2 regions of the Streptomyces sp. NBC_00344 genome follow, and region 2 is predicted to be linked to the other one. Evidence: riboswitches for the same ligand, from Rfam matches in the RefSeq annotation. Region 2 holds a riboswitch; the other holds the start of a gene.

Region 1 (15,059 bases), 3.3 Mb from region 2:
GCCGGGTGACGTCGCGTCCAGTGGTGAGCCCTCCGGCATGGAGCTCGGCTCCGCCGCGGTGAGGCTGTCGCCCGAGGGGGAGGCCGAGGTGGTCTGGGGCCGCAGGCTCGACCCGGCCCGGATAGAAGTGCTCTCGATCCCGCTGCCGTCCTCGGGGCGGCGCTGGGGCGAGGTCGTCCTGCACGACGGCGTCCCGCACGGCGAACGCGTCACAGCGGCCGGCCCTTCCTATCCCGTCTTCGACGAGATCGAGCTCTGGGCGCCCTCGCCGGTGCCCACCTGGGTGGTCCTGCTCGAAGCGGCCACCGAGTCGGACCGCGACTCCCTGGAGCGGCTTGCGGCCGACGCCGGATACGCCGCTGAGGACTGGTCCTCCTCCGTGCGGCTGCTGTGCCGGGCCTGCTCCGAGTCGCAGATGGAGAGCGACGAGGGCGACGGCCGGCAGCGGCTGGACCCCCATGACCACAGTGAGCCCGGCCACCCAGGACCGCTGGGCCACCGCACGGCGGGCGAGCTCTGGGTCGCGGAGCGTGAATGCGGCATAGCGGCCCCGGCCGGACTGGTCCGAGGTCTCCTCGACGGGTGGGTGGCCGACAGCCCGGACAGCCGCGGCTGGCGGGATCTCGAAGAAGTCTGCTGAGGGCGCAGCGGACTGCCCGTAGGCTGTACGGGATCGATTCGGGTTTTTGAGGAAGGCGTTCGGCGGACATGTCGCAGCAGGAGACGGACCAGCAGGTCAATGACGGTTTCGTCGTGGACACCGAGGACTGTGAGGAGCGTGAGGCGGCTCACCGGGCCCGGGGCGCCGCCCGTCCCATCACCGTGGTGGGCAACCCGGTGCTGCACAAGGAGTGCAAGGACGTCACGTCCTTCGACGGTGAGCTGGCCCAGCTGATCGACGACATGTTCGCGAGCCAGAAGGCCGCCGAGGGCGTGGGCCTGGCAGCGAACCAGATCGGTGTCGATCTCAAGGTCTTCGTCTACGACTGCCCGGACGACGACGGTCAGCGCCATGTCGGAGCTGTCTGCAACCCGGTGCTCGCCGAGATCCCGGCCGACCGCCGGCGGCTCGACGACTCCAACGAGGGCTGTCTCTCCGTCCCGACGGCCTACGCGGAGCTGGCACGCCCCGACTACGCCGAGGTCTCGGGCCAGGACGCCGAAGGCAACCCCATCACGGTGCGGGGCACCGGCTACTTCGCCCGCTGCCTCCAGCACGAGACCGACCACCTGTACGGCTACCTCTACATCGACCGTCTCTCGAAGCGCGACCGCAAGGACGCGCTGCGGCAGATGGAAGAGGGCACGCCACGCTACGAGACGGTCCCCAACGCCTGATCAGGCGGCACTCAACGGCCCCCGGAACGTCCGCCGGTAGGCGTTCGGGGTCGTGCCGAGCGTGCGGAGGAAGTGGTGGCGCAGCCCCGCCGCCGTGCCGAAACCCACCCGGCCCGCGACGGCATCCACCGTCTCGTCGGACGTCTCCAGCAACTCCTGTGCCATCAGCACCCGTTGCCGCAGCAGCCAGCGGTACGGGGTCGTCCCGGTCTCCTGCTGAAAACGGCGGGCGAAGGTGCGCGGTGACATCAGGGCGCGGGACGCCAGCTGTTCCACTGTCTGCTCCTCGTCGAGATGGTGCTCCATCCAGGCGAGAACGTCGGCGACGCTGTCCACCCGGGCCGGGCTGACCGGGCGTTCGACGAACTGCGCCTGGCCGCCGTCACGGTGCGGCGGAACCACCATCCGGCGGGCGATCTTGTTGGCGACCTGCGGGCCGTGCTCCGCGCGGATGATGTGGAGGCATGCGTCGATACCGGCCGCCGTTCCCGCTGACGTGACGACGGACCCCTCGTCGACGTAGAGCACGTCGGGCTGGACGTCGGCCAGCGGAAAGCTGCGTGCCAGTTCGTCGGCGTGGCGCCAGTGCACGGCGCAGCGGCGGTCGTCGAGCAGCCCCGCGGAGCCGAGGACGAAGACACCCGAGCAGACGCTGAGCACCCGGGCGCCGCGGTCCACCGCCCGCCGCAGGGCATCCAGCAGAGCCGGCGGATAGTCGCGGCTGCCCCGGCTCTCCGCGGCCGGGACGGCGATCAGGTCGGCCTCCTCGAGGCGTTCCAGACCGTGTTCCGTCCGCAGGGTGAAGCCGGCATGCGTCTGCAGGACGGGGCCCTCCGCGGATGCCACCGCGAAGTCGTACACCGGAAGGCCCTCATCGCTGCGGTCGATGCCGAACACCTCGCAGATCACGCCGAGTTCGAATGGATTGACGCCGTTCATCACTACAGCGGCCACATTTTTCAGCATGGTCCGAGTGTGGCAGCAATTCGACGATGTGTGTCAGTCCTGCCACTGATTTTCTGTCGCCGGGAGCGCCACAGTGGAGGACATGAACACGTTCCTGGACTACCTGACCGTCATCGCCGTCTTCGTTCTCATCGCTCTCCCGTCGCTGGTCGGACACGCGCACGAGCGCCGCATCGACCGGCAGCTGGCTCGTGATCCCGGGAGGGAATCCGTCCCCGGGCGGCCGGAAGGCGGGTCGAGGCCGCCGGCCGTGGCGCGCGAGGCCGCCATGTCCAGCCGCGTCGTGGCTTCGTAGCCTGCGCTGCTCCCGGAGAACGTCCGCGCCGAACGGCAGCGTGTCACTGCGCCAGGCGTCCACCGAGGGCGGGACCGCAGCCGGCCCCGCCCTCCGTCTCCGCAGCTGCCGTGGAGCAGTTGCTGTGGAGCGGTTGCTCTAGAACTCGTCGTCGAAGGAGACCGAGCCCTCGACCGCGACCTGGTACGCCGAAGGGCGGCGCTCGAAGAAGTTCGTCAGCTCCTGGACCCCCTGAAGCTCCATGAAGGAGAACGGGTTCTCCGATCCGTACACCGGGGCGAAGCCGAGGCGGGTCAGGCGCTGGTCGGCGACGCACTGAAGGTATTCGCGCATCGACTCGGTGTTCATCCCCGGCAGGCCGTCTCCGCACAGGTCGCGGCCGAACTGCAGCTCCGCCTCCACCGCTTCCCGCATCATGTCGGTGACCTGCGCGCGCAGCGCGTCGTCGAAGAGCTCGGGCTCCTCCTTGCGGACCGTGTCCACGACCTCGAACGCGAAGTTCATGTGCATGGTCTCGTCGCGGAAGACCCAGTTCGTCCCGGTCGCCAGCCCGTGCAGCAGTCCGCGCGAGCGGAACCAGTAGACGTAGGCGAACGCCCCGTAGAAGAACAGCCCCTCGATGCAGGCCGCGAAGCAGATCAGATTCAGCAGGAAGCGGCGCCGGTCGGCTTGGTTCTCCAGTCGGTCGATCTTCTCCACCGAGTCCATCCACCGGAAGCAGAACTGCGCCTTCTCGCGGATGGAGGGGATCTCCTCGACGGCGTCGAAGGCCGCGGCGCGGTCCTGCGGGTCGGGCAGATAGGTGTCGAGCAGCGTCAGATAGAACTGGACGTGCACGGCCTCCTCGAAGAGCTGGCGCGAGAGATAGAGCCGTGCCTCGGGCGAGTTGATGTGCTTGTAGAGCGTGAGCACCAGGTTGTTGGAGACGATCGAGTCCCCCGTGGCGAAGAAGGCGACCAGACGGCCGATCATGTGCTGCTCACCGGGGGTGAGTCTGGCGAGGTCGGTGACGTCCGAGTGGAGGTCGACCTCCTCCACCGTCCAGGTGTTCTTGATCGCGTCGCGATAGCGCTCGTAGAAGTCCGGGTAGCGCATCGGGCGCAGGGTCAGCTCGAAGCCCGGGTCGAGGAGGTTCTTCTGGGAATCGGTGCTCATTACTGGCAGGCCTCGCAGGACTCGGGGTTCTCAAGGGAGCAGGCGATCGCATCCGTGTCGGCGGCCGGCGCGGTCTGCTGCACGGGGATGGGCGCGGCGGCCGATGCCGCACGGGCGATACGCGTCGCGGGACGCGAGCGCAGGTAGTACGTGGTCTTCAGGCCCTGCTTCCAGGCGTAGGCGTACATCGAGCTGAGCTTCCCGATGGTCGGCGTCTCCAGGAAGAGGTTCAGCGACTGGCTCTGGTCGAGGTACGGCGTACGGGCGGCGGCCATGTCGATCAGGCCACGCTGCGGGATCTCCCAGGCGGTGCGGTACAGCGCGCGGACGTCCTCCGGGATCCAGCTGAAGCCCTGCACCGAGCCGCTTGCCTCGCGCAGCGCTTCGCGGGACTGTGCGTCCCAGACGCCCAGCGACTTGAGCTCCTTCACCAGATACGCGTTGACCTGGAGGAACTCGCCGGACAGCGTCTCCCGCTTGAAGAGGTTGGAGACCTGCGGCTCGATGCACTCGTACACACCGGCGATCGACGCGATGGTCGCGGTCGGCGCGATCGCGAGGAGAAGGGAGTTGCGCATCCCGGTCCTGGCGATCCTGGCGCGCAGCGCGGCCCAGCGCTCGGGCCAGGCCGGCTCGGTGCCGTAGTGGTCGGGGTGCAGCACACCGCGGGCGGCACGGGTCCGGTCCCAGGCGGGCAGTGGGCCGTTGCGCGCGGCGAGGTCGCAGGACGCCTCGTAGGCGGCGAGCATGATGCGCTCGGCGATCCGGGTGGAGAGCGCCCTGGCCTCGGGAGAGTCGAAGGGCAGCCGCAGCTTGAAGAAGACGTCCTGGAGCCCCATCGTGCCCAGGCCCACCGGGCGCCACTTGGCGTTGGAGCGGCCGGCCTGTTCGGTCGGGTAGAAGTTGATGTCCACGACGCGGTCGAGGAAGGTGACGGCGGTGCGGACGGTGTCGTCCAGGCGCTCCCAGTCGATGGTGTCGCCGGAGACGAACGCCCCCACGTTGACCGAGCCCAGGTTGCAGACCGCGGTCTCACCGTCGTCCGTGACCTCCAGGATCTCGGTGCAGAGGTTCGACGAGTGGACGACCGAACCGGGCTCGGCGGTCTGGTTGGCGGTGCGGTTCGACGCGTCCTTGAAGGTCATCCAGCCGTTGCCGGTCTGGGCCAGGGTGCGCATCATCCGCCCGTACAGCTCGCGCGCGGGGATGGTCCGCTGAGCCAGGCCCGCCTCCTCGGCCCTGCGGTACGCCGCGTCGAAGGCGTCGCCCCACAGGTCGACCAGTTCCGGTACGTCGGCGGGGGAGAAGAGGGACCACTCGCCGTCCGTGTCGACCCGCCGCATGAACTCGTCGGGGATCCAGTGCGCGAGGTTGAGATTGTGCGTACGACGGGCCTCCTCACCGGTGTTGTCACGCAGTTCGAGGAACTCCTCGATGTCCGCGTGCCAGGTCTCCAGGTAGACGCAGGCCGCGCCCTTGCGCCGGCCGCCCTGGTTCACGGCCGCGACCGACGAGTCGAGGGTCCTCAGGAAGGGGACGATCCCGTTGGAGTGGCCGTTGGTGCCGCGGATCAGTGATCCGCGCGAGCGGATACGGGAGTAGGAGAGACCGATGCCTCCCGCGTGCTTCGAGAGCCGGGCCACCTCGTGGTAGCGGCCGTAGATCGAGTCCAGCTCGTCCAGCGGTGAGTCGAGGAGGTAGCAGGACGACATCTGCGGATGCCGGGTGCCGGAGTTGAAGAGTGTGGGGGACGAGGGCAGGTAGTCGAGGCGGCTCATCAGGCCGTACAGGGCGGCGACCTCGTCCAGCGCCTGGGCGGACTCGTCCTCGGCGAGGCCACAGGCCACACGCAGCATGAAGTGCTGCGGCGTCTCGATGACCTGACGGGTGATCGGGTGGCGCAGCAGATACCGGCTGTAGAGGGTGCGCAGTCCGAAGTATCCGAAGCGGTCGTCGGCCGAGGTGTCGATGAGCGCGTCGAGCCGTGCGGCGTGCAGGCGCACGAAGCTTGCGGTGCGGTCCGCGATAAGGCCCTCACGCTGACCGACGCCCACGGATGCGGAGAACGACACCGCGCCCTGACCGGCTGCCTCGTCCGCGATGGTACGGGTCAGCAACCGCGCCGCGAGCTGCGAGTACGCCGGGTCCTCGGAGATCAGGCCGGCGGCCGCCTCGGTGGCCAGCTCCCGCAACTCCGCCTCGTCCGAAGCGGCGTTGCGCCCGCGCAGCGCCGCGGCGGCGACCTTGCCCGGGTCGGTGTCGGGGAGATCGGCGGTGAGGTCGGTCAGGGTCCGCAGCAGTACGGTTCCCGGGGCATCCGCCAGCTGCTCGGTGGCAGGTGCGGTGGGCGCGATGGTCACGGTGCGCTCTCCCTCGCTCGGCTGAGGGCCGGCGGCAGGCGCGGGTGCGTACGGGCACGCCAGAGGCAGCACACCGCACAGCATCAGCAGGCCCAACCGCGAGGCCCGGACGTTTGCCATCCGGTTCGGTCGAGCCGGATGCGCCGTCGGCAGGTCCTCGGACTCCACGGTGCGCGAAAGCGCACTGATCACACCGTTGCGGGACAGTTCCGGATTCGCACCGGATTCCCCTGCGGCGACAGCGAGCATGAGCATACATGTGGGGGCCGTTGGATGTGGAACCCCCCATATGTTGTGTCGCGATGTCGCGTTGCGTGGTGTCGGATCACCAGCGCGTAGGTCAGCGGAGCACCCTGGGCAGGGCGCCCGGTCCCGCTCCGGCGTCCTGTCGAAGCCCCGTCGGGCATGGATCCGCTGTGCGTCGCACGGGTCTGGCACCGGCGGCCGGAGAAGGACGAAGGACCGCCCCGGCTCTCCTGAAGGGGAGGCGGGACGGTCCTAGGCTGCCGTGCGGGGTTCGGCCGGTACGGTCAGGCGATGCCCGGACTGTCCGCGGCGCCCGCGACGGGTGCGCCCGGTGCGCCCACCGTGGCCGGCGGAAGGTCCACCTGGACCCCGGGGTCGCCGGCGTCCGCCGTGTAGTCCTCCGGCGACGTCTCGTCGATCCCCGCCGGTGCCTTGACGGCGTTGAGGACGAAGGTCAGCACCACCGTCACCAGGACGTTCATCACGAACGCGGTGAGGCCGGTGTAGCCGATCTCGCCGAGACCCGGTATGTCCTTGGAGGACCCGCCGAAGTGCTTCTGCGTGGGGCTCGCGACACCGTAGGCGGCGAGCGTCCCGTAGAGCATGCCGACCGCCCAGCCCGCGAGCAGTGCCCAGCGGTGGAACCACCGGGTGAAGAGCCCGCCGACCAGTGCCGGCATCGTCTGGAGGATCCAGATGCCGCCGAGCAGCTGGAAGTTGATGGCGACCGTCTTGTCCATGGTGAGGACGAAGACGAGCGCGCCCACCTTCACCACCAGCGAGACCAGTTTGGAGACCTTGGCCTCCTGGGCCGCCGTCGCGTCCGGTTTCAGGAAGTCCTTGTAGATGTTCCGGGTGAAGAGGTTCGCCGCGGCGATGGACATGATGGCGGCCGGTACCAGCGCGCCGATGCCGATGGCGGCGAAGGCGACGCCCGCGAACCAGTCGGGGAACATGTTCTCGAAGAGCTGCGGGATGGCCAGCTGGCCGTTCTGCACCTTGATGCCGGCCGCGATGGCCATGAAGCCGAGCAGCGCGAGGAGGCCGAGCATCAGCGAATAGAGCGGCAGGATCGCGGTGTTGCGCCGGATCACATTGCGGCTGCGCGAGGAGAGCGTCGCCGTGATGGAGTGCGGATACATGAACAGCGCCAGCGCCGAGCCGAGCGCCAGCGTGGCATAGCCCCACTGTCCGGTCGCCGCCGGTACCAGCGACCCCCGTGGCTTGCCGGTTGCCGGATTGGTCTGCGCGAAGGCGTGGCCGGCCTTGGCGAAGATGTCGTCGAAGCCGCCCAGCTTGATCGGGATGTAGATGATCGCCACGACTATCACCAGATAGATCAGGCCGTCCTTGACGAAGGCGATCAGCGCCGGGGCCCGCAGCCCGGACGAGTAGGTGTAGGCCGCGAGAACCGCGAAGGCGATCAGCAGCGGGAGGTCCTTGACGAACCAGTTGGTGCTGTTGTCACCGCCGACACCCATCACGTCGAGTACCGCCTGGATACCGACCAACTGCAGGGCGATGTACGGCATCGTGGCGAGGATGCCGGTGATCGCGACAGCCAGCGAGAGCCCCTTGGAGCCGAAGCGGCCGCGGACGAAGTCCGACGTCGTCACATAGCCGTGCTTGTGCGAGACCGACCAGAGCCGCGGCAGGAAGGTGAAGATCAGCGGGTAGACGAGGATGGTGTACGGCACGGCGAAGAAGCCGGCCGCGCCCGCCGCGTAGATGGCCGCCGGGACCGCGACGAAGGTGTATGCCGTGTAGAGGTCGCCGCCGAGCAGGAACCAGGTGACCCAGGTCCCGAACGAACGCCCGCCCAGGCCCCACTCGTCGAGGCTCTCCGACGTGTCGGCGCGGCGCCAGCGGGCGGCCATGAAGCCGACGACGGTCACCGCGACGAAGAAGAAGATGAAGACACCGAGAGCGATGCCGTTCACGCCGTCCTTCATGCTGACGCACCTCCCTTGCGGGCGCGCTGGTCACGCTGCCACAGCTTGTACGCGAGCATCGTGAGCGCAGTCGAGATGAGCACCCAGAGCATCTGGTACCAGTAGAAGAAGGGGATGCCGATGAAGGCCGGGTCCACTTTGGCGTAGGAGCTCACCCAGAGCATGGAGACAAAGGGCGCGATCAGGCATACCGCGATGACCACGCGCCCCGGCGTGATCAGCGGTCTTTTCTCGGGCATGGTGCGGTCCGTCCCCTCACTGAGCACCTGGTGTAACGCGCAGGCAATCTAAAGGAGGGAGTTCGGGCTGCGTAACCCCTGTCCGCATATCGGAACGACAACATCGTTGAATTCATCCGAATCCCGCGATGGCCGAGCCGCGGCGGACGCCCTTGTCCCCTGCTCTGACGCAAGGACGTTAGGGCAGGTGGGAGCCTGGCGCTACACCCGTGCAGCAGATCGGCCGGCCGGGGCGCGGGTTCAGTCGTTGGGCCGCCGCAGTCGCGCGACGAACTTGTAGCGGTCGCCCCGGTAGACCGACCGCACCCACTCCACCGGCTCGCCGCGTTCGTCGATCGAGTGGCGGGAAAGCATGAGCATCGGCAGGCCGACATCCGTTCCGAGCAGCCCGGCCTCGCGCGGGGTGGCCAGCGAGGTCTCGATGGTCTCCTCCGCCTCGGCGAGCCGGACGTCGTAGACCTCCGCGAGCGCGGTGTACAGCGATGTGTACTTCACCAGTGAACGCCGCAGCGCGGGGAAGCGCTTCGCCGACAGATGCGTGGTCTCGATGGCCATCGGCTCACCGCTGGCGAGCCGCAGCCGCTCGATGCGCAGCACCCGCCCGCCCGCCGTGATGTCGAGCAGCCCGGCAAGGGTGTCGTCGGCCGTTACATAGCCGATGTCGAGCAGCTGGGAGGCGGGTTCCAGGCCCTGGGCCCGCATGTCCTCGGTGTACGACGTGAGCTGAAGTGCCTGCGAGACCTTGGGCTTGGCCACAAAGGTGCCCTTGCCCTGGATGCGCTCCAGCCTGCCCTCGACCACCAGTTCCTGGAGTGCCTGGCGCACGGTGGTGCGCGAGGTGTCGAACTCGGCTGCCAGGGTCCGCTCCGGCGGCACCGGGGTGCCGGGCGGAAGGGTTTCCGTCATGTCGAGCAAGTGCCGCTTGAGGCGGTAGTACTTGGGGACGCGTGCGGTACGTCCCGGCGCCGCGTTCCCCGTCTCGGTGCTGCCCCCTTCGGTGCCCATCGCCTGCCTTCCCGAGTGCTGCGCTGCTGCCGTCACCGGCTCCTCCGTCTGTCGCGGCTCACATGGTGGCACGGTCCGGTAGCGGGACGTCGACCTGCCTCAGGTGTCGGTCCGATAACGGACACGACAGCCTTCTTATACACCCTTGACACCCCAATAGGTCTAGGCCAAGCTCCCGGTACTGGTCTAAACCATTAAAGACCAGATCCCAGCCCCACAGGCAGAACTGGCTCCTGGTCGCATGTCTTCGCGGTGGGTGGGGGGGTTGCAGGCATCCCTGAGGAGGGTGACGTGAAGCGCAAGCTCAGCGCGGCGATCGGTGTCGCGGGCATGTTGGTCAGCATTGCGGCGTGTGGCTCCGACAGCAAGGACGGCGGCAGCAAGACAGCCGAGCCGAAGTCGCTGACCGTGTGGCTCACGGTCGATGCCCAGAAGAACTGGCCCGAGCTCGTGAAGGCGGCGGACGACGCCGTCGTGGCCAAGCACCCGGGACTGAAGGTCAAGCACGAGTACTACGGCTGGCCGGACAAGAACACCAAGCTCGACGCGGTCCTTGCCACGGACAAGGCGCCCGATGTGGTCGAGATGGGCAACACGGAGATGCTGCCCTACACCCTCAAGGGTGCGTTCGCCCCGGTCGACGCCTCGCAGTTCGACAACTCAGGCCAGTGGCTCGACGGTCTCAAGGCCTCGGTCACCTATGACGGCAAGACCTACGGCGTGCCGTACTACGCCGGTGGCCGTGTGGCGACCTGGCGCAAGGACATCGCGACCAAGGACGGTGTCAAGGCCCCGCCGAAGACGTACGCCGAACTGACCTCCGACCTGGACAAGATCCAGAAGAAGGAGGGCGGCAAGTTCAGCGCCTGGTACCAGCCTTCGCGTGACTGGTACGCGGCCATGTCCTTCGTCTACGACGCCGGCGGCTCCATCGCGAAGGAGGAGGGCGGCCAGTTCAAGGCCAACTTGTCCTCCCCCGAGTCCCTCAAGGGCCTCAACGAGTTCAAGAAGGTCCTCGACACGTACATGCACGGCGACAAGACGAAGGACGAGTCCGACCGTCCGATCGTCTACGGCCAGGGCAAGTCCGCGCTCATCTTCGGCGCCGGCTGGGAAGGCAGCACTGCCGCGCTTCCCGAGAACGACAAGGTCGGCAAGCTGGCCGACAAGCTCGAGAGCTTCGTGATGCCCGGTCCTTCCGGCAGCCCCCTCCCGGTCTTCCTCGGCGGCTCCGACCTGGCCGTCCCGGTCAAGTCCAAGGCGCAGGGCGCCGCAGCCGAGTGGATCAACGCCTTCGTCGGTGAGAAGGGCCAGAAGACCCTGATCGCAAAGGGCAACCTGCCCAACAACAAGACGGATCTGGGACCGCTGAAGGCGGACCCGAAGACGACCGTGGCAGCGACAGCGGCCGAGTCCAGCTGGTTCGTTCCGATGGCGCCGGGCTGGGGCCAGGTCGAGAAGGCCCAGGTCCTGCAGACGATGCTGCAGTCCATCGGCACCGGCAAGAAGTCGGTCGAGGACGCCGCGAAGACCGCGGACGCCGCGATCGACAAGGTCATCAACACCAAGTGACCTGACGGGCAGGGTCCTTCCGCTCCTGGGAGCGGAAAGGGCCCTGCCCCGGCCCGTACCAAGAGAGGGACTGCTGAGGAGCACCTGATGAGTGCCGCAGAGACAACCACCGCAAAGGTGCCGCCGCAGCGGCGCTCACCATCGTCTGTTCCCGACGCCGGCGGCCCGGCCCAACCGGTCAGATCGCGGCGCAACGGCAGCGCGGCAGTGCCGTGGGCGCTGCTCGCCCCCTGCCTGCTGATCCTCGCCCTGGTCCTCGGCTATCCCCTCTACCGGCTCGTCACCCTCTCCTTCCAGAAGTTCGGACAGCCTCAGCTGTGGGGCTTCAAGTCCGCAGAGTGGGTCGGCTTCGACAACTTCGCCACCATCCTGGGCGACAGCGAGTTCTGGCAGGTCGTCCTGCGGACCGTTCTCTTCGCCGGGTGCGCGGTCGTACTGACCATGGTGCTGGGCATGCTCATCGCCCTGCTGCTCCAGCAGGTCTCCGGCTGGGTGAAGACCCTCATCAACATCGCGCTGGTGGCGAGCTGGGGCATGCCCATCATCGTGGCCGTGACCATCTTCAAGTGGATGTTCGACTCCGACTACGGTGTCTTCAACTGGCTGCTCAGCAGGATCCCCGGCGTCGACATGATCGGCCACAACTGGTTCGCCAGCGGCACCCAGGGACTTGCCGTGATCATGCTGCTGGTGGTCTGGGGTGCGGTGCCGTTCGTGGTCATCACACTGAGCGCAGGTCTCACCCAGGTGCCCAAGGAGCTCGAAGAGGCCGCCCGGCTCGACGGTGCGGGTTCCTGGGGCGTGTTCCGCCATGTGACCGTGCCGATCCTCAAGCCGATCATCGTGATGCTCACGACGCTCTCGGTGATCTGGGACATGGGTGTGTTCCCGCAGGTCTTCGTGATGCGAGGCGGTCACCCCGAGGCCGAATTCCAGCTGCTCACCACGTACTCGTACGACAAGGCCTTCGTGGTCAACGACTACTCCGGCGGATCGGCGATCGCCTTCGTCACCGTGCTTCTGCTGCTGGGTGTGGTCGCCGTGTACATGCGCCAGATGCTTCAGATCGGAGAGGTCGAGTGACCACGACCGCCGCGTCACCCGCCGTCACCCGTTCCCGGCCCCGCCGGAAGAAGTCCAGGCTGGGCTGGAACATCGTCGGCCTGCTCGTCTTCGTGGTCGTCGGCTTCCCGGTCTACTGGATGCTGAACACGGCGTTCAAGCCGGCCAAGGACGCGATCAACCCCGACCCGCACTTCTTTCCCAGCGTGCTGACGCTGGACAACTTCCGCAGGGCGCTCAAGGTCGCCGACTTCTGGGGGCCGATCGGGCGCAGCGCCATCGTCTCGGTCTCCGTGGTCGCCATCGGGATCGTCATCGGACTGCTGGCCGCGCTGGCGATCTCCCGGTTCGCCTTCCGGGGCCGCAAGATCGTGATCATCGGCATTCTGGCGGTCCAGATGGTGCCACTGGTCGCCATGATCATTCCGGTCTTTCTGCTGCTGAACGACCTGGGTCAGTACGACCAGCTCACGGGCCTGATCATCACCTACCTGACCTTCATCCTCCCGTTCACGGTCTGGACGTTGCGCGGTTTCATCGTCAACATCCCCAAGGAGCTGGAGGAGGCGGCCATGGTCGACGGCTGCACCCGCACCGGCGCCTTCATCCGGGTGGTCTTTCCGCTGCTCGCGCCCGGGATGGTCGCCACCTCCGTCTACGGGTTCATCCAGGCGTGGAACGAGTACCTCTACGCCCTGATGCTGATGAGCCAGCAGAAGCAGACCGCCACCGTCTGGCTGAGCAACTTCACCACCCAGCACGGCACCGAGTACGCACCGATGATGGCCGGCTCCACGATGATGGCCATCCCCGTGGTGATTCTTTTCCTCCTCGTCCAGCGCAAGATGGCCGCAGGTCTGACGGCCGGCGCGGTGAAGGGATAACGCCCACCCATGACCACCACCGCTACGGGCACGGACACGCTCACCCGCGACGCGCTCGCCGTTCTCCAGCCCGGATTCGTCGGCACCTCGGCCCCCGACTGGCTGCTGCGCCGGATCGGCGAAGGGCTGTCCTCCGTCGGACTGTTCGGCCGCAACATCGCCTCGCCCGGTCAGCTCGCCGCACTCACGGCACAACTGCGTGCGGAGCGTGACGACATCCTGGTCGCCATCGACGAGGAGGGCGGCGACGTCACTCGTCTCGAAGTACGGACCGGCTCCTCGTTCCCCGGCGGTCTCGCGCTCGGCGCGGTGGACGACGTGGAGCTGACCAGGGCCGTCGCTCATGAACTTGGCCGCAGGCTTGCCGACTGCGGGGTCAACCTGAACTGGGCGCCGTCCGCCGATGTGAACTCGAATCCGGACAATCCGGTTATCGGGGTGCGGTCCTTCGGCGCCGACACGGCCCTGGTCGCCCGGCACACCGCCGCGTACATCGAGGGTCTGCAGGCCGCCGGAGTCGCCGCCTGCACCAAGCACTTCCCCGGCCACGGCGACACCGCGGTCGACTCCCACCACGCGCTGCCCCGTATCGACGTCGACCTGCAGACCCTGCACGCACGCGAGTTGCTGCCCTTCCGGGCTGCCGTGGCAGCCGGTTCCAAGTCCGTCATGAGTGCGCATATCCTGCTCCCGGCACTCGACCGCGAGCGCCCCGCGACGCTGAGCCCGCAGATCCTCACCGGCCTGCTGCGTCAGGAACTGGGATACCAGGGGCTGATCGTCACCGACGGTATGGAGATGCAGGCCATCGCGTCGACGTACGGCATCGAGCGCGGCAGCGTCCTCGCCATCGCGGCGGGTGCCGACGCCATCTGTGTCGGCGGCGGCCTCGCGGACGAGGACACCGTGCTGCGACTGCGCGATGCGCTGGTCGCCGCGGTAAGGGCAGGGGACCTGCCCGAGGAACGGCTGGCGGATGCCGCCGCGCGGGTGCGTGCGCTCGCGGAGTGGACCCGCCAGGCCAGGGGGGCGTCGGAGTCGGGCGCGGCATCGCAGGAGGGGGCCGCGTCCGGCTCCGGGATCGGACTCACCGCTGCCCGCCGGGCGCTGAAGGTCACCGTGGGCGAACGCCTGCCGCAGACCATGGCGCCGTATGTCGCCGCCTTCACCCCGGTCGCGAACATCGCCGTCGGCGACGAGACACCGTGGGGCGTCGCCGCCGAACTGACTGCCCTGCTGCCGGGGACCGAGACGGGTACCTACGATGCCCGCTCGACGGTCGACGAGGTGCTGGGAGCGGCCACCGAGCGCCGGATCGTCGCGGTGGTCCGCGACATCCACCGCCACCCCTGGATGGCGGCCGCTGTCGACGGCATCCTCGCCGCCCGACCGGACACCGTCGTGGTCGAGATGGGAGTCCCGCAGGCACCACCGCGCGGCTCACTGCACATCGCCACCCACGGCGCCGCACGGGTCTGCGGCCGGGCGGCGGCGGAGGTGATCGCCGGCGTCATTCCGGTGTGACTCCGGCGGACCGGCCGAACCACGCGAAGAGCCGGGGCACATGGCCCCGGCTCTTCGCACGTTCCGGACCTAGAGTCCCTGCCACTCCGGCTTCGCCGCGTAGGTGGCCCGGAAGTACTCGCCCAGCTTCAGCTTCACCGCGGCCGCCTCGTCGACGACCACCGTCGCGTGCGGGTGCAGTTGCAGTGCCGAGGCCGGCACGAGGGCGGACACCGGACCCTCGACGGTCTGTGCCACCGCCTCGGCCTTGCCCTCGCCGGTGGCCAGCAGCACCACATGGCGGGCCTCCAGGATCGTCCCGATCCCCTGGGTGATGACGTGGTGCGGCACCTGGTCCATGTCACCGCCGAAGAACCGGGCGTTGTCGACCCGGGTCTGCTCGGTGAGCGTCTTGATCCGGGTGCGGGAGGCCAGCGACGAGCAGGGCTCGTTGAAGCCGATGTGCCCGTCCGTGCCGATGC
Region 2 (15,059 bases):
TGCGCAGGACGGAGTCGAGGTCGCGGGCGGAGAGGATGCGGTCGCTCGCGAGTACGTCCAGGTCACCGGTGCGGGGGTCCTGCGGGAGGTAGCCGACCTCGCCGGAACGGGTGATGGTGCCCCCGGCGGGGACGCCCTCACCCGCGAGGCACTTGGTGAGCGTGGTCTTGCCGGCACCGTTGCGGCCGACCAGCCCGATGCGGTCGCCCTTGGCGATGCGGAAGGAGGCGGACTCGATGAGGATGCGGGCGCCGGCACGCAGCTCGATGCCGGAAGCGGTGATCACGGAAAAACTCCAGGGCGGTATGGACGGCGGAAGGGCGGGCGGAGGGGACTCTTCGACGCCGGCTAATGCACAAGGAGAAATGCCATGGGACTCAGTCTAACGGTGCCGCGCAAGCGATTTGCCGCCGCGGCCGTCCTCCCGGGTCCTCCCCCGGTGAGCCGTGTCACGGCAGGGCTCACCGGGGCGCCCGGTGCCAGACTGGAACCGGTCGGGCGAACGGCGGGCCGCAACGGCCGCTCCCCGGCAGGACCGGTCCGGCCCAGCAGTCGAGTGGAAGGGTGATCGGCATGGCCGCCACCATCAGTCCGGCGATTCTCTACGACGACGCGAAAGCGGCCATCCGGCTGCTCACTGAGGCGTTCGGCTTCAGTGAGCAGGCCGTCTACGAGGACGAGAACGGTCAGGTGATGCACGCCGAGCTGGCCTACGGCGACGGCATGGTGATGCTGGGTTCCAGGGGCAGGGAGGGCATCTTCGCCAGGGCGATGGCGGGCGGCGGCCCCACCGGCATCTATGTCGTGGTCCAGGACACCGACGCCCATCACCGGCGGGCGGTGGAACACGGGGTGGAGATCCTGATGCCGCCGACCGACCAGGACTACGGGTCACGCGACTACATGGCCCGCGATGCCGAGGGGAACATCTGGACCTTCGGAACCTATGCGCCGGGGGCCTCCGCCTAGGCCGGCCGCCGCTGCCCCCGGGTCAGACTCCCCCGGTGTGCACCTGAAAGGCCGCCCTGCGGACGGCCTTGGCCAGGGCGGGGTCCGGATGCGCCGCGGCGAGGGCGACCAGTACCTGCACGGTGCGCGGGTGCCCCACCGCCTGTACCTCTTCCAGCAGCGCGGGGACCGTGCCCTGTACTGCCGATTCCAGGTGGCGCACCAGCAGCGGGCCATCGCCGTGATCGGCGACGGCGGCCGCTGTGTCCACCCAGAGCCAGGTCGCCTCCGCACGGGTGAGAGCGTCGTGGGCGTCGTCGGGGTCCGCACCCTCGTACTCCGCCAGCCAGAGCACCACATAGGGGCGCAGCGGCACCTCATGGGCGGCGGCCCGCAGAGCCGCCTCGGCCGGTGCTCCGACCACCCGGAGGGCCTCGAACGCGAGGCCGCGCAACAGCGCGTCCTCACCCCGTGCGACACCGAGGAGTTCGGTGACCGCGCTGCCGACGGTGCGAGCGGCCAGCCAGGCGCGGTACTCGGCGCGCGCCGGCCCAGGAGTCAGCCCGGCGCAGCCGCGGAGCATGGCGCCGGCCGACTGCTCGATGTTGCCCGCCGGACTCTGGGCCGCGACGCAGATCTGTTCCAGCTTGACCCAGACCGCCCAGTTGCCCAGCGGGGTGAGAGTCGCCTGGCCCCGCCCCAGCGTCAGCGCGCCGACCGCCGCCAGGCCCCGCAGGGCCCAGTCCAGCAGGGCCGGGAGCGGGGCCGGGGACGCCGGCTGCTGTTGCGGGCCGTACGGCACCTCGCAGCGTTCCTCGTGCAACTCGGCCACCCGCTGCTCCAGCAGATCGAGCAGGGCGGGCACAGTGACCGGCCCGGCGGAGAGCTGGAGCAGGGACAGCACCTGCGGTACGGCCTCGACGACCTCGGCCACCGCGGAGGCGGCGACGTCGTCGGCGGCCGGATGAATGATCGGCCAGGCATCGAAGAGCGCGACCCAGCCGCGCAGCACCGCGGTGTCGTCCCGGTCCCAGGCACGCAGCCGCCAGCCGGGGCGTGCGGTGTCGCCGTGCAGCTCGACGAGCCCGGCGAGCCGGGCACGGTCCCAGCCCGCGCGTACCTGCTCCGGCGTCAACGCCAGTGCGCGCACGGCCTGTTCGGCCGCCTGCGGGACCAGGGCCCCTGCCTGTACCGGCCGGGCCTCCGCGGCCCAGCGTGCGATCCGTACGGCGTCGGCGAGGACCGCCCTGGCCTGACGGGCCAGTTCCGCGGCGGGCGGGGTGCCCTCCGGCGGGCGCGGGGTGGGTCGGATCGGCCCGCCGGTCACGACACGGCGGGCCGTGACGAGAGGTCGGGGGCGGACGAGTCGGAGCCTGGAGTCGCGCGGAGTACGGGACGTCACGGGGAGCAGTCTTGCCTCTGACGGGCCGAAAGCCCAAACGGAACCCCCCGTCGCACATCGCGGGACCGGCCCCGGCGTCCCCGGCGCGGCCCCGGAGCACCCGCGCGACACCCCCGCCGGCTCACCGGTGCCGCGGGGCGTGTCACATCAAGGGCGTCAGGAAACGTCGGAGGGCTTCCTCGTAGTCGGTCGGATTCGCGTTCCACATGGCTGCGTGCGGAGCATCGCCGACCTCGTGCAGAATGACCAACTCCGGTCGCGCTGACGCCAGTTCACGCGAGCGCTGCCAGGACGCCAGCCGGTCGCCGGGACCGTGGAAGATCAGCGTGGGAACACGCAGCGCCGAGGGCGCCGACGCGGCGTGCAGCCGGTCGCCGTTCAGCCCCGTCCGCCCCTGGACGGCCCGGACCGCGAGCGGCAGCAGAGCGGCGGGGGTCCGGCGGGCCGATGCCAGGGCACGCAGGGTGGCCTCCCAGTCGAGGACGGGCGAGTCGAGCACCAGGCCGCTGATACGGTCGCGCAGCGCCGATGCCGCCGCCGCGTGCAGCGCCATGGACGCTCCGGTGGACCAGCCGTGCAGGATGACGCGCTCGGCCCCGTGGCGTACGGCGTAGCGGATGGCCGCGTCCAGATCGCGCCACTCCGATTCGCCGAGGTGCCCGAGACCGTCGGGGGCCGCCGGGGCGCCGGCGTCCCCGCGGTAGGTGATGTCGAGCACCGGGAACTGCTGCTGATGCAGCAGTTCCAGCACATTCATCGGATGTTCCCGGGTGGTACCCAGGCCGTGCACCGTGATGATCCAGGTGGGGCGGGGCCCCGGCACGAACCAGGCAGGGCACGAACCGAGTTCACCGGCGATGTCCACATCGGTGAAGTCGATCCCGAGCGCCGAGCGGGGGTCGCCGGGATACACCTGCGGGGTCAGCCGCACCTTGTCGCCGGGCTCGGGCGAACCGTGGGTGATCCGTTCGAGGCGGCGTACGACCGTGTCCGCGGTGTGCGGTTCCTGGTCGAGCACGGGGCCGACGACGGCATGCACCCCGAAACCCTCGAGGCCGTAGGTACCGGGGCGCAGTGATGCCAGGCAGCGGGTCAGAGTGATGCGGCCGGGTGCCGTGGCGTGGACCGAGAGGCGGGGCTCGGTGGGCAGCGGCCGGCCGTGCGACGTCTTGAGAGCGACGTCGCCGGCGTACCGGCCGGCGGCGACCGCAGCCGCGCCGACACCGATCAGGGAGGTGACGGCCGTTGCCGTCGCTATAGCCGGGCGCACTGTCCCAGTGTCGGCTCACCCGGGCGCGAGGGCCAGTGGGCGGCAGCAAAAGGGCCGGCCCCGGGTACCCCGGGCCTCCGGGAGGGGGTCGTCGGCGGCCGCCCCGCTACCCCTGTCCGTAACCCCGGAGCTTCTCGCCCACCTCGGCCAGTTCGGCGGCGGAGAGCAGCGAGGGGGTCCGGCCGGGAACCGAGCTCGCGGTGAGCCAGAGCCTGCACATCCACTCCAGCTGGGCCGTGCGGTCGTAGGCCTGGTCGAGGGAACCGCCGACGGTCACCGTGCCGTGGTTGCGCAGGAGACAGCCGGTGCGGCCCTCCAGCGCCGCGAGCATGTTCCGGGCCAGCTCGTCCGTTCCGTACAGCGCGTAGGGAGCGACCCGTACCGGGCCGCCGAGCGCCGCGGTCATGTAGTGGATGACCGGCAGCTCAGGGACCAGAGTGGAGACAGCCGTCGCGTGCACGGCGTGGGTGTGGACCACGGCGGACGCCCCGGTGTGCCGGTAGACCGCCAGGTGCAGCGGCAGTTCACTGGTCGGTTTCAGCTCGCCGGCCACCTGGCGGCCCTCCAGGTCCACCGCGACGGTGTCCTCGGGGCCGAGCCTGTCGTAGGGGACCCCGCTGGGGGTGACGAGCACCAGATCACCGGTGCGTACCGACACGTTCCCCGATGTGCCGACGACCAGGCCCTCCGCCGCCGATCTGCGGGCGGTGGCGACCAGGTCGTGCCAGGCCCGGGCGATTGCGGTCGGTGTGCTGTCGCGGTCGGTCATCCGGCGATGATGCCAGGCCCGCCCACAGCGCCACACGGCACGCGGCAGACTCCGCTGCGCACCGGGTGCCGGTGACCGGAACCGGAACCGCGCCGACCGGACAGAGTCACCACAGCGCCCGCCTCAGTTCATCTTCCGTTCACTCAGGTTGCCTACGTTCGGTGCGTCAATGACCTCGAGCGATTGCCCAGGTAAATGGAACACTTGACCCTGCTCCTTGGGATCGTGATCATTACCGCTCTCGTGTTCGACTTCACGAACGGTTTCCACGACACGGCCAACGCGATGGCGACGACCATCTCGACCGGTGCTCTCAAACCAAAGACCGCGGTGGCGATGTCCGCCGTGCTCAACCTCGTCGGGGCGTTCCTGTCGGTCGAGGTCGCAAAGACGATCTCCGGCGGGATCATCAACGAACAGGGCATCACCACTGAAGTGATCTTCGCGGCGCTCGTCGGCGCCATCCTGTGGAATCTGCTGACCTGGCTTCTCGGCCTGCCGTCGAGTTCCTCCCATGCGCTCTTCGGCGGCCTCATCGGCGCCACACTGATGTCGGTCGGATCCTCCGGGGTCAACGGGGACGTGATCATCACCAAGGTGCTGCTTCCCGCGGTGGCCGCGCCGGTCGTCGCCGGTCTCGCTGCCCTGCTCGCCACCAGGCTGACGTACCGCGTCGGCCGCCGTGCGGACGAGAAGGCCACGGCCAAGGGCTACCGCGCCGGACAGATCGCGTCCGCCGGACTTGTCTCCCTCGCGCACGGAACCAACGACGCGCAGAAGACCATGGGTGTCATCACCCTGGCGCTGGTCACCGGCAATGTGATCGCCCCCGGCTCGAACCCTCCGCTCTGGGTCATCGTCTCCGCCGGAACGGCCATTGCTCTCGGCACCTACCTGGGCGGCTGGCGCATCATCCGCACCATGGGCAAGGGCCTCACCGAGCTCAGGCCGCAGCAGGGCTTCGCCGCCCAGACCGGTGCCGCGACCGTGATCCTGGCCTCCTCCCACCTCGGCTTCTCGCTCTCCACCACCCAGGTCTGCTCCGGCGCCGTGATGGGCGCGGGTGTCGGCCGCAAGGGCGGCGTCGTGCGCTGGTCCACCGCGACCAGGATGTTCATCGCCTGGGGCCTGACCCTGCCGGCCGCCGCACTGGTCGGCGCGGGCGCCGAGTATCTGACCGGCCGTGGCCCCTGGGGGGTCGGCGCCGTCGCGGTGCTGCTCGTCGCCGGATCCGGCGTCATCTGGTCGCTCTCCCGCCGTAAGCCCGTCGGCGTCCACAGCGTCACCCCCGACGAGCCGGCCGGTGTGGTGACCACCGCTGTCGCCGCCGTCACCCCGCCTCCGGCCGGATCGGCCGCCGAAGGTCTCTGGACCACCATCCCCGCACCGGGAGGCGCCGCACCGGAGCCGACCCGACCGGCCACGGTCTGAAGCAGAAGGACACCCGCAGCATGAACATCGACTGGGCAGCTCTCGGCACCGTCTTCGGCGTCAGCCTCGTGTCCACCGTGGGGCTGGTGGGCCTGTTCACCCTCGGGGTGGTGGCTCTCGCCGGCAGATCCGCGCCGGAGGGGGCGGCTCACACCGCTTCCCGACCGGCCGTCGCGGCCCGCTCCGGCGCCTACCTCTGTTTCGCGCTCTGCGCGGCGGCCGTCGCCTACGGGATCTATCTGATCGTGGCCTGATCCCCGTACCCCACAGCGGTCCGCCCCGCGTCCGGCTCTCCACGGCCGGACGCGGGGCGGACCGCTGTGGGCCTCAGCACAGTCCCTCGCCGCAGGTCAAGGGTGAGTTGACGGCTGTTCGCGGCGCGTGGTGGACTGCCGAGGCCAATACGGCGGCAGGAGAGGAAGCCCGGTGCGAATCCGGCGCGGTCCCGCCACTGTCATCGGGGGGCACCCCCCGGGAGCCAGGAACTCTCACCGCCGGACACGTCGAACCAGGGCGCGGACACCCTGAGTGAGGACCTATCGCCATGCGCGGCTGCCTGCTGCCCGATCCTCCGAGTACCACCGTCGCGAAGGTCCGCCGAGGCGTATCGGCCTGCTGACGCCATGCGTGCCGAGCGTGTATTCGTGTACGGCGCCACCGCCGGCCTTGTCGGGGACCTGATCCTCGCGGACCCGCGCCGCGGACACCCCGTCGCCGCTTTCGGGCGGGCCGCGGCCGCTGTGGAGCGGCGGCTGTGGCGCGACCACCGGGGCTGGGGGGCACTGCACACCCTGGTCTGCGCCGGAGCCGCGGTGAGCGCCGCGGTGCTTGCCGGGCGGGCCGTACGCGGGAACCCGGGTGCGGGCATCGCGCTGACCGCCGCCACCACCTGGGCGGTCATCGGCGGGACCTCACTGGGGCGGGAAGCGCGCGCGATCGGCGAGGCGCTGGCCGCGGGGGACATCGAAGCGGCCAGGGAGCGGCTACCGCATCTGTGCGGGCGGGACCCGCAGGCTCTCGACGAACAGCAACTGGCGCGCGCGGTGGTGGAGTCCGTCGCCGAGAACACATCGGACGCCGTGGTGGGCGCACTCGTCTGGGGTGCCCTGTGCGGGGTGCCCGGGCTGGCCGGTTTCCGTGCGGTGAACACCCTCGACGCCATGGTCGGACACAAGTCGCCCCGGTACCTGCGGTACGGCTGGGCCTCGGCGCGGCTCGACGATCTGGCCGGCTGGCCGGGGGCCCGGCTGACCGCCGTGCTCGCGGTGCTCGCCGGAGGCGACCCGCGGGCGGCGGCACGCGCCTGGCGCGAGGACGCGGGCGGGCATCCGAGCCCCAACGCGGGCCCGGTGGAGGCCTCGTTCGCGGGGGCGCTGGGCGTCCGGCTCGGCGGCACACTCGCGTACAGCGGCCGGATCGAGCACCGGGCGGTGCTCAACGGCGGCGGCAGGCCCGTCGCAGTGGGCGACATCGACCGAGCGGTGCGGCTGTCGCGCCGGGTGGGACTGCTCGCACTCGCGGCGGCCCTTGTGGTGAGAAAGGTGCGCGGATGAGTGGCGGACTGCTGGTCGCCGGAACCACTTCGGATGCCGGGAAGAGTGTGGTGACCGCGGGCATCTGCCGGTGGCTGGTGCGCCGCGGGGTGAAGGTCGCACCGTTCAAGGCACAGAACATGTCGCTGAATTCCTTCGTGACACGCGAGGGCGCGGAGATCGGGCGGGCGCAGGCGATGCAGGCGCAGGCCGCCAGGGTGGAACCTTCGGCGCTGATGAACCCGGTTCTGCTCAAACCGGGCAGTGACAAGTCGAGCCAAGTGGTGCTGCTGGGCAGGCCGGTGGGCGAGATGAGTGCGCGCGGATTCTTCGGCGTGCCGCAGGGGCCGTCCGGTGGGCCGGCGCGGTACCAGGGGCGTCAGGAAGCACTGCTGGGGACTGTCACGGACTGTCTGGCTCAGCTCCGGGGCACATATGACGCCGTGATCTGTGAGGGAGCCGGCAGTCCTGCCGAGATCAATCTGCGCCGTACGGACATCGTCAACATGGGCATAGCGCGGGCGGCGCGGTTCCCCGTGGTGGTGGTGGGCGACATCGACCGCGGTGGTGTGTTCGCCTCGTTCTTCGGCACCACGGCGCTGCTCAGCGCCGAGGACCAGGCACTGGTCGCCGGGTACATCGTCAACAAGTTCCGCGGCGACGCGTCACTGCTCGAACCGGGACTCGACATGCTGCACGGGCTCACCGGGCGGCGCACCTACGGCGTACTGCCGTTCACGCACGGTCTCGGCATCGACGAGGAGGACGGGCTGCACGTGTCGATGCGGGGCGCCGTGCGCGAGTCCGCGGTCGCCCCTCCGTACGGGGAGGACGTGCTGCGGGTCGCGGTCTGCGCCGTACCGCTGATGTCGAACTTCACCGATGTGGACGCCCTGGCGGCCGAGCCCGGTGTCGTGGTGCGTTTCGTGGACCGGGCCGAAGAACTGGTCGACGCGGACCTGGTGATCGTGCCGGGGACCCGTGGCACCGTGCGCGCACTGGAGTGGCTGCGCCGGCGCGGACTTGCCGACGCGCTGGCCCGGCGTGCCGCCGAGGGTCGCCCGGTCCTGGGGATCTGCGGTGGCTTCCAGCTCCTCGGTGAGCACATCGAGGACGAGATCGAGTCGCGGGCCGGAGCCGTGGACGCCCTCGGGCTGCTTCCGGTACGCGTCAGGTTCGCCGCGGAGAAGACGCTCGCCAGGCCCGTCGGCGAGGCCCTGGGCGAGCGCGTCGAGGGCTACGAGATCCATCACGGTGTCGCCGAAGTGCTGGGCGGCCAAACCTTCCTGGACGGCTGCCGCACCGGTTCTGTCTGGGGCACGCACTGGCACGGCTCACTGGAGAGCGACGGCTTCCGGCGCGCCTTCCTGCGGGAAGTGGCCCGGGCTGCGGGGCGTCGCTTCGTACCGGCCCCGGACACCAGCTTCGGGATGCTCCGCGAGAACCAGCTGGACCGTCTGGGCGACCTCATCGAGGAGCACGCCGACACCGAAGGGCTGCTCGCCCTCATCGAGTCGGGCGCCCCGGCAGGACTTCCCTTCATCGCACCCGGAGCGCCATGAGCGCCCCGCTGAATGGCACCCCGCCGCTGCCGCGCACCGGCCGGCAGTCTGCCGCCGTCCGCCCGTCCGTCCGTCCCCCAGAAGGAGTGATCCCCTCATGACCACCCCCTATCCGTTCACCGCGATAGTCGGGATGGACGACCTGCGGCTCGGGCTGCTGCTCAACGCGGTGTCCCCCGCCGTGGGCGGTGTACTGGTCCGAGGAGAGAAGGGCACCGCCAAGTCGACAGCCGTCCGGGCCCTTTCGGCCCTGCTGCCCGATGTCGCCGTCGTCGCGGGCTGTCGCTTCTCCTGCGATCCGGTGGCCCCCGACCCGGCGTGTCCCGACGGGCCGCACAGTGCTGCGGACGAGGCTGCGGGCGTGTCGCGGGACGCGCGCATGGTCGAACTGCCCGTCGGGGCCTCCGAGGACCGGCTGGTCGGAGCCCTGGACATCGAACGGGCGCTCGCCGAGGGGGTGAAGGCCTTCGAGCCGGGGCTGCTCGCGGACGCACACCGCGGGATCCTCTACGTCGACGAGGTCAATCTGCTGCACGACCACCTGGTGGACCTGCTGCTCGACGCGGCCGCCATGGGGGCTTCGTACGTCGAGCGCGAGGGTGTGTCGGTACGCCACGCCGCCCGCTTCCTGCTGGTCGGAACCATGAACCCGGAAGAGGGTGAGCTGCGGCCGCAGTTGCTGGACCGCTTCGGACTGACCGTGGAGGTCGCCGCATCGCGGGAGCCCGAACAGCGGGTCGAGGTGGTCAGGCGGCGTCTGGCGTACGACGACGACCCCGCGGCCTTCGCCGCCAAGTGGGCCGAGGAGGAAGGCGCGTTGCGCGAGCGCATCGAGGCGGCACGGGCGCTGCTGCCGGCCGTCCGTCTCGGCGACCCCGCGCTGCTGCAGATCGCGGCGACCTGCGCGGCCTTCGAGGTGGACGGTATGCGGGCCGACATCGTGATGGCCCGTACCGCGAGCGCACTGGCCGCCTGGGCGGGGCGCAGCGACGTCACAGCGGACGACGTACGGCAGGCCGCGCTGCTCGCGCTGCCGCACCGGCGCAGGCGGAACCCGTTCGACGCGCCGGGACTCGACGAGGACAAGCTCGACGACACGCTCAGGGAGTTCGGAGGGGACAGCGACGACGATCCCGACCCCGGCGGGCCCGATGGGGGCGGAAGTCCTCCGCAGGACGGGCCCGGCACGCCGCCGGAGAGCGACGGCGGTGCCGGCGACACGCCCGAGTCCGGCGACCCGGGCCGGCACTCGGACAACTCCGAAGGCTCCGGCGGCTCCGAAAGCCCCGCCGGTTCCGGGGAGACGGCAGATCCGCCGGGCAGCCGGGGCGGAGAGCAGCCGGCCGCCAGGGCGGCCGAGCCGTTCAGGACGAAGATGATGAGCGTGCCCGGGCTCGGGGAGGGCGCGGCCGGACGCCGCTCCCGGGCGCGTACCGAGCACGGCAGGACCACCGGGGCCACCAGGCCCCGAGGGGCGCTCACCAAGCTGCATCTGGCGGCGACGGTGCAGGCCGCCGCGCCGCATCAGCGGGCCCGCGGCAGGTCCGGTACCGGTCTGGTGGTCCGCAGGGACGATCTGCGGCAGGCCTCCAGGGAGGGGCGCGAGGGCAATCTGGTGCTGTTCGTGGTCGACGCGTCCGGATCGATGGCCGCGCGTCAGCGGATGAGCGCGGTGAAGGGTGCGGTGCTCTCGCTGCTGCTCGACGCGTACCAGCGGCGCGACAAGGTGGGTCTGGTGACCTTCCGCGGCAAGGACGCGGAGGTCGCCCTGCCGCCCACCTCATCCGTCGACGCGGCGGCGGCCCGGCTCGAGCAACTGCCCACCGGAGGGCGGACCCCGGTGGGCGCCGGGTTGTTGAAGGCCCATGACGTTCTGCGGATCGAGCGGATGCGGGATCCCTCCCGCCGCCCGCTGCTGGTCGTCGTCACGGACGGGCGCGCCACCGGCGGGCCGGAGCCGGTCGCGCTGGCCGCCCGGGCTGCCAGGCTGCACGAGGCCGAAGGCATCGCGTCCATCGTCGTGGACTGCGAGTCGGGGCCGGTACGGCTGGGGCTCGCCGGTGACCTGGCGCGCCATCTCGGCGGCACCGCGGTCACGTTGGACGACTTGCGCGCCGAGAGCATCGCAGGGCTTGTGAAGGACGTGTCGACCGGATCCGGGACCGGTGCCCGGACCACTTCGAGGAGGGCGGCCTGATGCCGCAGGGACAGCCGACCACCGTGCCCGACGACGGGCTCACCACACGCCAGCGCCGCAACCGGCCGCTGACCCTGGTGCACACCGGCCCCGGGAAGGGCAAGTCGACGGCCGCCTTCGGGCTCGCGCTGCGCGGATGGAACCAGGGATGGCCCATCGGGGTGTTCCAGTTCGTCAAGTCGGCGAAGTGGAAGGTCGGTGAGGAGCGGGCCCTGCGGGTGCTCGGCGAGAGCGGCGAGGGCGGGACCGTCGCCTGGCACAAGATGGGCGAGGGCTGGTCCTGGGTGCAGCGGGACATCGAGTCCAGCGAGGAGGCGGCCAGGGAAGGCTGGGAGCAGGTCAAGCGCGACCTCGCCGCGGAGACGTACCGGCTGTACGTGCTGGACGAGTTCGCCTACCCCATGCACTGGGGGTGGGTGGACACCGACGAGGTGATCGCCGTGCTGCGGGACCGCCCCGGCACCCAGCATGTGGTCATCACCGGCCGCAACGCCCCGGAGGAACTGCTCGGCTTCGCGGATCTGGTGACCGAGATGACCAAGGTCAAGCATCCGATGGACGCCGGTCAGAAGGGCCAGAGGGGCATCGAGTGGTAGCTCGGCTCGTCGTCGCGGCGCCGGCTTCGGGGAGCGGCAAGACCACCGTGGTCACGGGTCTGATGGCCGCCTTCGCCGAACGGGGGCTCGCGGTGTCCCCGCACAAGGTGGGACCCGACTACATAGACCCCGGCTACCACGCACTGGCCACCGGCAGGCCGGGGCGCAATCTCGACGCGTACATGTGCGGTACGGAGCTCATCGCACCGCTCTTCGCGCACGGTGCGGCCGGCTGCGATCTGGCGGTGATCGAGGGCGTCATGGGGCTGTTCGACGGGGCGGCCGGCCAGGGCGAGCTGGCTTCCACGGCGCAGGTCGCCAAACTGCTGCGGGCACCCGTGGTGCTGGTGGTCGACGCCTCGTCCCAGTCACGTTCGGTGGCCGCGCTCGTGCACGGGTTCGCCTCCTGGGATCCGGCGGTGCGGATCGGCGGGGTGATCCTCAACAAGGTGGCGTCCGATCGCCACGAGACGATGCTGCGGGAGGCGCTGGACGAGTCCGGGGTGCCGGTGCTCGGCGTTCTGCGGCGGGCGCCGCAGGTGCGGACACCGGCCCGGCATCTCGGTCTGGTGCCGGTCGCCGAGCGCCGGCCGGAGGCGGTCGATTCGGTACGCGCGCTGGCCGCACAGGTGCGGGCCGGGTGTGATCTGGAGGCCCTGCTGGCTCTGGCGCGCAGTGCTCCGGCCCTGGACGGGGATGCCTGGGATCCGCACGTCGCCGTGGCGGAGCTGCCCGTCCGGACGGGCGTTTCGCCGCCCGGACGGCTGAGCGGCACCGGCACGGAAGGCGCGCCCCGCGGTGCTCGCCCCGTCGTCGCCGTCGCCGGCGGGCCCGCCTTCACCTTCTCGTACGCCGAGCACACCGAGCTCCTGACCGCGGCCGGCGCCGAAGTCGTCACCTTCGACCCGCTGCACGACGAGCAACTGCCCGAGGGCACCGGCGGTCTGGTCATCGGCGGGGGCTTCCCCGAGGTGTACGCCCCCGGGCTGTCCGCCAACGAGCCCCTGCGCAAGGCCGTTGCCGAGCTCGCGTACTCCGGAGCGCCCATCGCAGCCGAGTGCGCCGGCCTGCTCTACCTCTCGCGCTCGCTCGACGGGCAGCCGATGTGCGGCGTACTGGACGCCGAGGCACGGATGTCGGAGCGGCTGACCCTCGGCTACCGGGACGCGGTCGCCGTGTCCGACAGCTCGCTCGCCCTGGCCGGTACCCGGCTGCGGGGGCACGAGTTCCACCGGACGGTACTGGAGCCCGGCGCCGGGGAGACCGCTGCCTGGGGCATGCACCGGCCGGAGCGCCGTCTCGAGGGGTTCGTCTCGCAGGGTGTGCACGCGAGCTACCTGCACACGCACTGGGCGGGGCATCCGGCGCTCGCCCGGCGGTTCGTGGACGGGTGCGCGGGGTGAAGAGGCCCGGGTCAGCCCGCCACGCCGACAACGAGCCAGATGAAGGCCACTCCCGCGACGGTGAACAGCAGCGTGGAGCGCGCCGGGTGGTCGTGGTGCGCCTCGGGCAGGATCTCCGCGGCGGCCAGATAGAGCAGGACGCCGCCGAAGAAGCCGAGATAGCAGCCGAGGGGTTGCTCCGGGAGGGTGAACAACAGCGTCGACGCGGCGCCCACCACGGGCGCCAGCGCGTCGGCGACCAGCATGGCGATCGCGTTGCGGCGCGCATTGCCGTAGAGGCTGGTCAGTGTGTAGGTGTTGAATCCGTCCGCGAAATCATGGGTGATCACCGCGATCGCCACGGCGGCTCCCATGCCGCCGCCCACCTGGAAGGCGGCGCCGATCGCGACACCGTCCATCAGGCTGTGCCCGACCATCGCGGCGGCCGCGGTCAGTCCTACCTGGGGGACCCGCTCGTCCGACGCACCGTGCGCCGCCTGGCGCACCGCCAGCAACCGTTCCACCAGATGGGCCACCAGGAACCCGGCGACGAAGAGCAGCAGTGCGGCGGGCACTCCGAAGACCTCGGTGCCGGCCGCGGCCAGTGCCTCGGGCAGCAGGTCGAGTCCGACCACTCCGAGCATCAGGCCGCCGGCCAGACCGAGCACCAGATGGCGCCGGTCGGTGACGCGCTGCGCCGTCCAGCCGCCGACCAGCGTCATCAGGAACGCTCCGAGCGCAACGAGGACCGCCATGCGCCCCTGCTTAGTCCATGGCACCCCGGTCGCGCACGTCCACGCATGATTCTCACGCCGGTCCCGCACACCGGCTCCCCCACCGTGCCGGGAGGGGCCCGCCCCGTGTCCGATGCTGTCACCGCGCGTCCTGCGCCCCTCGTCGTCGGTGTCGGGGCTTCCGGGGGCGTCGCCACCGGCGAAGTACTCGGGCTGATCGAGGAAACGCTGCGCGGAGCCGGGCTCTCGCCCTCCGGCGTGACCGCGCTCGCGACCGTCGACACCCGGGCCGCGGAGCCGGGCATCGTGGGCGCGGCCGCGGCACTGGGGGTGGCTCTGCTGACGTACACCGCGGCCGAACTCGCCGCGGTCCGTGTGCCGAACCCGTCGGACGCGGCCCTCGCCGCTGTCGGCACCCCGTCCGTCGCCGAGGCCTCCGCGCTGGCGGGCGGGGGCGAACTGATCGTGCCCAAGCGGAAGTCGTCGCCCGCGGGGAGGCCCCCCATGGCCACCTGCGCGGTGGCGCGCGGACGACAGGACGGCCGGCCGCTGCCGGGGCACAAAGTGGAACTTCCTCGGCAGCCCCACTTCCCTGGTGAGGACGAGGGGTACCACCATCACCACCATGGCAGCCATGCGCACACACTCTGACGCACACGATCTGCGCCACCACGGGGACTCCGAGGTACGGGATCACGGCCCGGGCCACCTCACCGATCTCGCGGTCAATGTCCGGGCCGGCACCCCGCCCGACTGGCTCAAGGCGCATATCGCCGATTCGCTCTCCTCGCTGGCCGCGTACCCCGACGGCAGGTCGGCACGGGCCGCGGTCGCCGAGCGGCACGGGCTGCCCGAGGACCGGGTACTGCTCACGGCCGGCGCCGCCGAGGCGTTCGTGCTGATCGCGCGTGCCCTGCCGGTCCGCAGACCGGTGGTCGTCCATCCGCAGTTCACCGAACCCGAGGCGGCGCTGCGCGACGCCGGGCACACGGTGGAACGTGTGCTCCTGGAGGAGAGCAACGGCTTCCGGCTCGACCCCGCGGCGGTCCCCGAGGCCGCCGACCTGGTGATGGTGGGCAATCCGACCAACCCCACGTCGATACTGCATCCGGCCGGGAGTCTCGAGGCGCTCGCCGCCCCCGGACGGACACTGGTGGTCGACGAGGCCTTCATGGACGCGGTGCCCGATGAGCGTGAGGCGCTGGCGGGCCGTACGGACATCCCCGGTCTGATAGT

What was found. A riboswitch is a leader RNA that binds a small molecule or an ion and turns the genes downstream of it on or off. The one in region 2 is predicted to bind cobalamin.
Region 1: another riboswitch for cobalamin. It lies ahead of OHS16_RS09760 (ribonucleoside-diphosphate reductase subunit alpha); the one in region 2 lies ahead of OHS16_RS24895 (cobalamin biosynthesis protein).

What each region holds. Positions count from the first base shown of each region.
Region 1 is NZ_CP107996.1:2,184,281-2,199,339, reverse strand. Features, by position in the region: gene OHS16_RS09785 (tetratricopeptide repeat protein) at 1-640, shown strand, start outside; gene def (peptide deformylase) at 709-1,338, shown strand; gene OHS16_RS09775 (helix-turn-helix domain-containing protein) at 1,339-2,304, opposite strand; gene OHS16_RS09770 (hypothetical protein) at 2,387-2,599, shown strand; gene OHS16_RS09765 (ribonucleotide-diphosphate reductase subunit beta) at 2,738-3,754, opposite strand; gene OHS16_RS09760 (ribonucleoside-diphosphate reductase subunit alpha) at 3,754-6,114, opposite strand; cobalamin riboswitch at 6,246-6,369, opposite strand; gene mctP (monocarboxylate uptake permease MctP) at 6,645-8,312, opposite strand; gene OHS16_RS09750 (DUF3311 domain-containing protein) at 8,309-8,551, opposite strand; gene OHS16_RS09745 (GntR family transcriptional regulator) at 8,792-9,556, opposite strand; gene OHS16_RS09740 (extracellular solute-binding protein) at 9,848-11,128, shown strand; gene OHS16_RS09735 (carbohydrate ABC transporter permease) at 11,216-12,211, shown strand; gene OHS16_RS09730 (carbohydrate ABC transporter permease) at 12,208-13,074, shown strand; gene OHS16_RS09725 (glycoside hydrolase family 3 protein) at 13,084-14,598, shown strand; gene nagB (glucosamine-6-phosphate deaminase) at 14,668-15,059, opposite strand, start outside.
Region 2 is NZ_CP107996.1:5,509,855-5,524,913, reverse strand. Features, by position in the region: gene OHS16_RS24930 (ABC-F family ATP-binding cassette domain-containing protein) at 1-286, opposite strand, end outside; gene OHS16_RS24925 (VOC family protein) at 574-969, shown strand; gene OHS16_RS24920 (hypothetical protein) at 992-2,350, opposite strand; gene OHS16_RS24915 (alpha/beta hydrolase family protein) at 2,493-3,620, opposite strand; gene OHS16_RS24910 (class II aldolase/adducin family protein) at 3,727-4,389, opposite strand; gene OHS16_RS24905 (inorganic phosphate transporter) at 4,585-5,820, shown strand; gene OHS16_RS24900 (hypothetical protein) at 5,841-6,074, shown strand; cobalamin riboswitch at 6,188-6,328, shown strand; gene OHS16_RS24895 (cobalamin biosynthesis protein) at 6,444-7,373, shown strand; gene OHS16_RS24890 (cobyric acid synthase) at 7,370-8,914, shown strand; gene OHS16_RS24885 (putative cobaltochelatase) at 9,012-11,111, shown strand; gene cobO (cob(I)yrinic acid a,c-diamide adenosyltransferase) at 11,111-11,707, shown strand; gene OHS16_RS24875 (cobyrinate a,c-diamide synthase) at 11,701-13,110, shown strand; gene OHS16_RS24870 (ZIP family metal transporter) at 13,122-13,844, opposite strand; partial or broken gene OHS16_RS24865 (cobalamin biosynthesis protein) at 13,947-14,369, shown strand; gene cobC (Rv2231c family pyridoxal phosphate-dependent protein CobC) at 14,458-15,059, shown strand, end outside.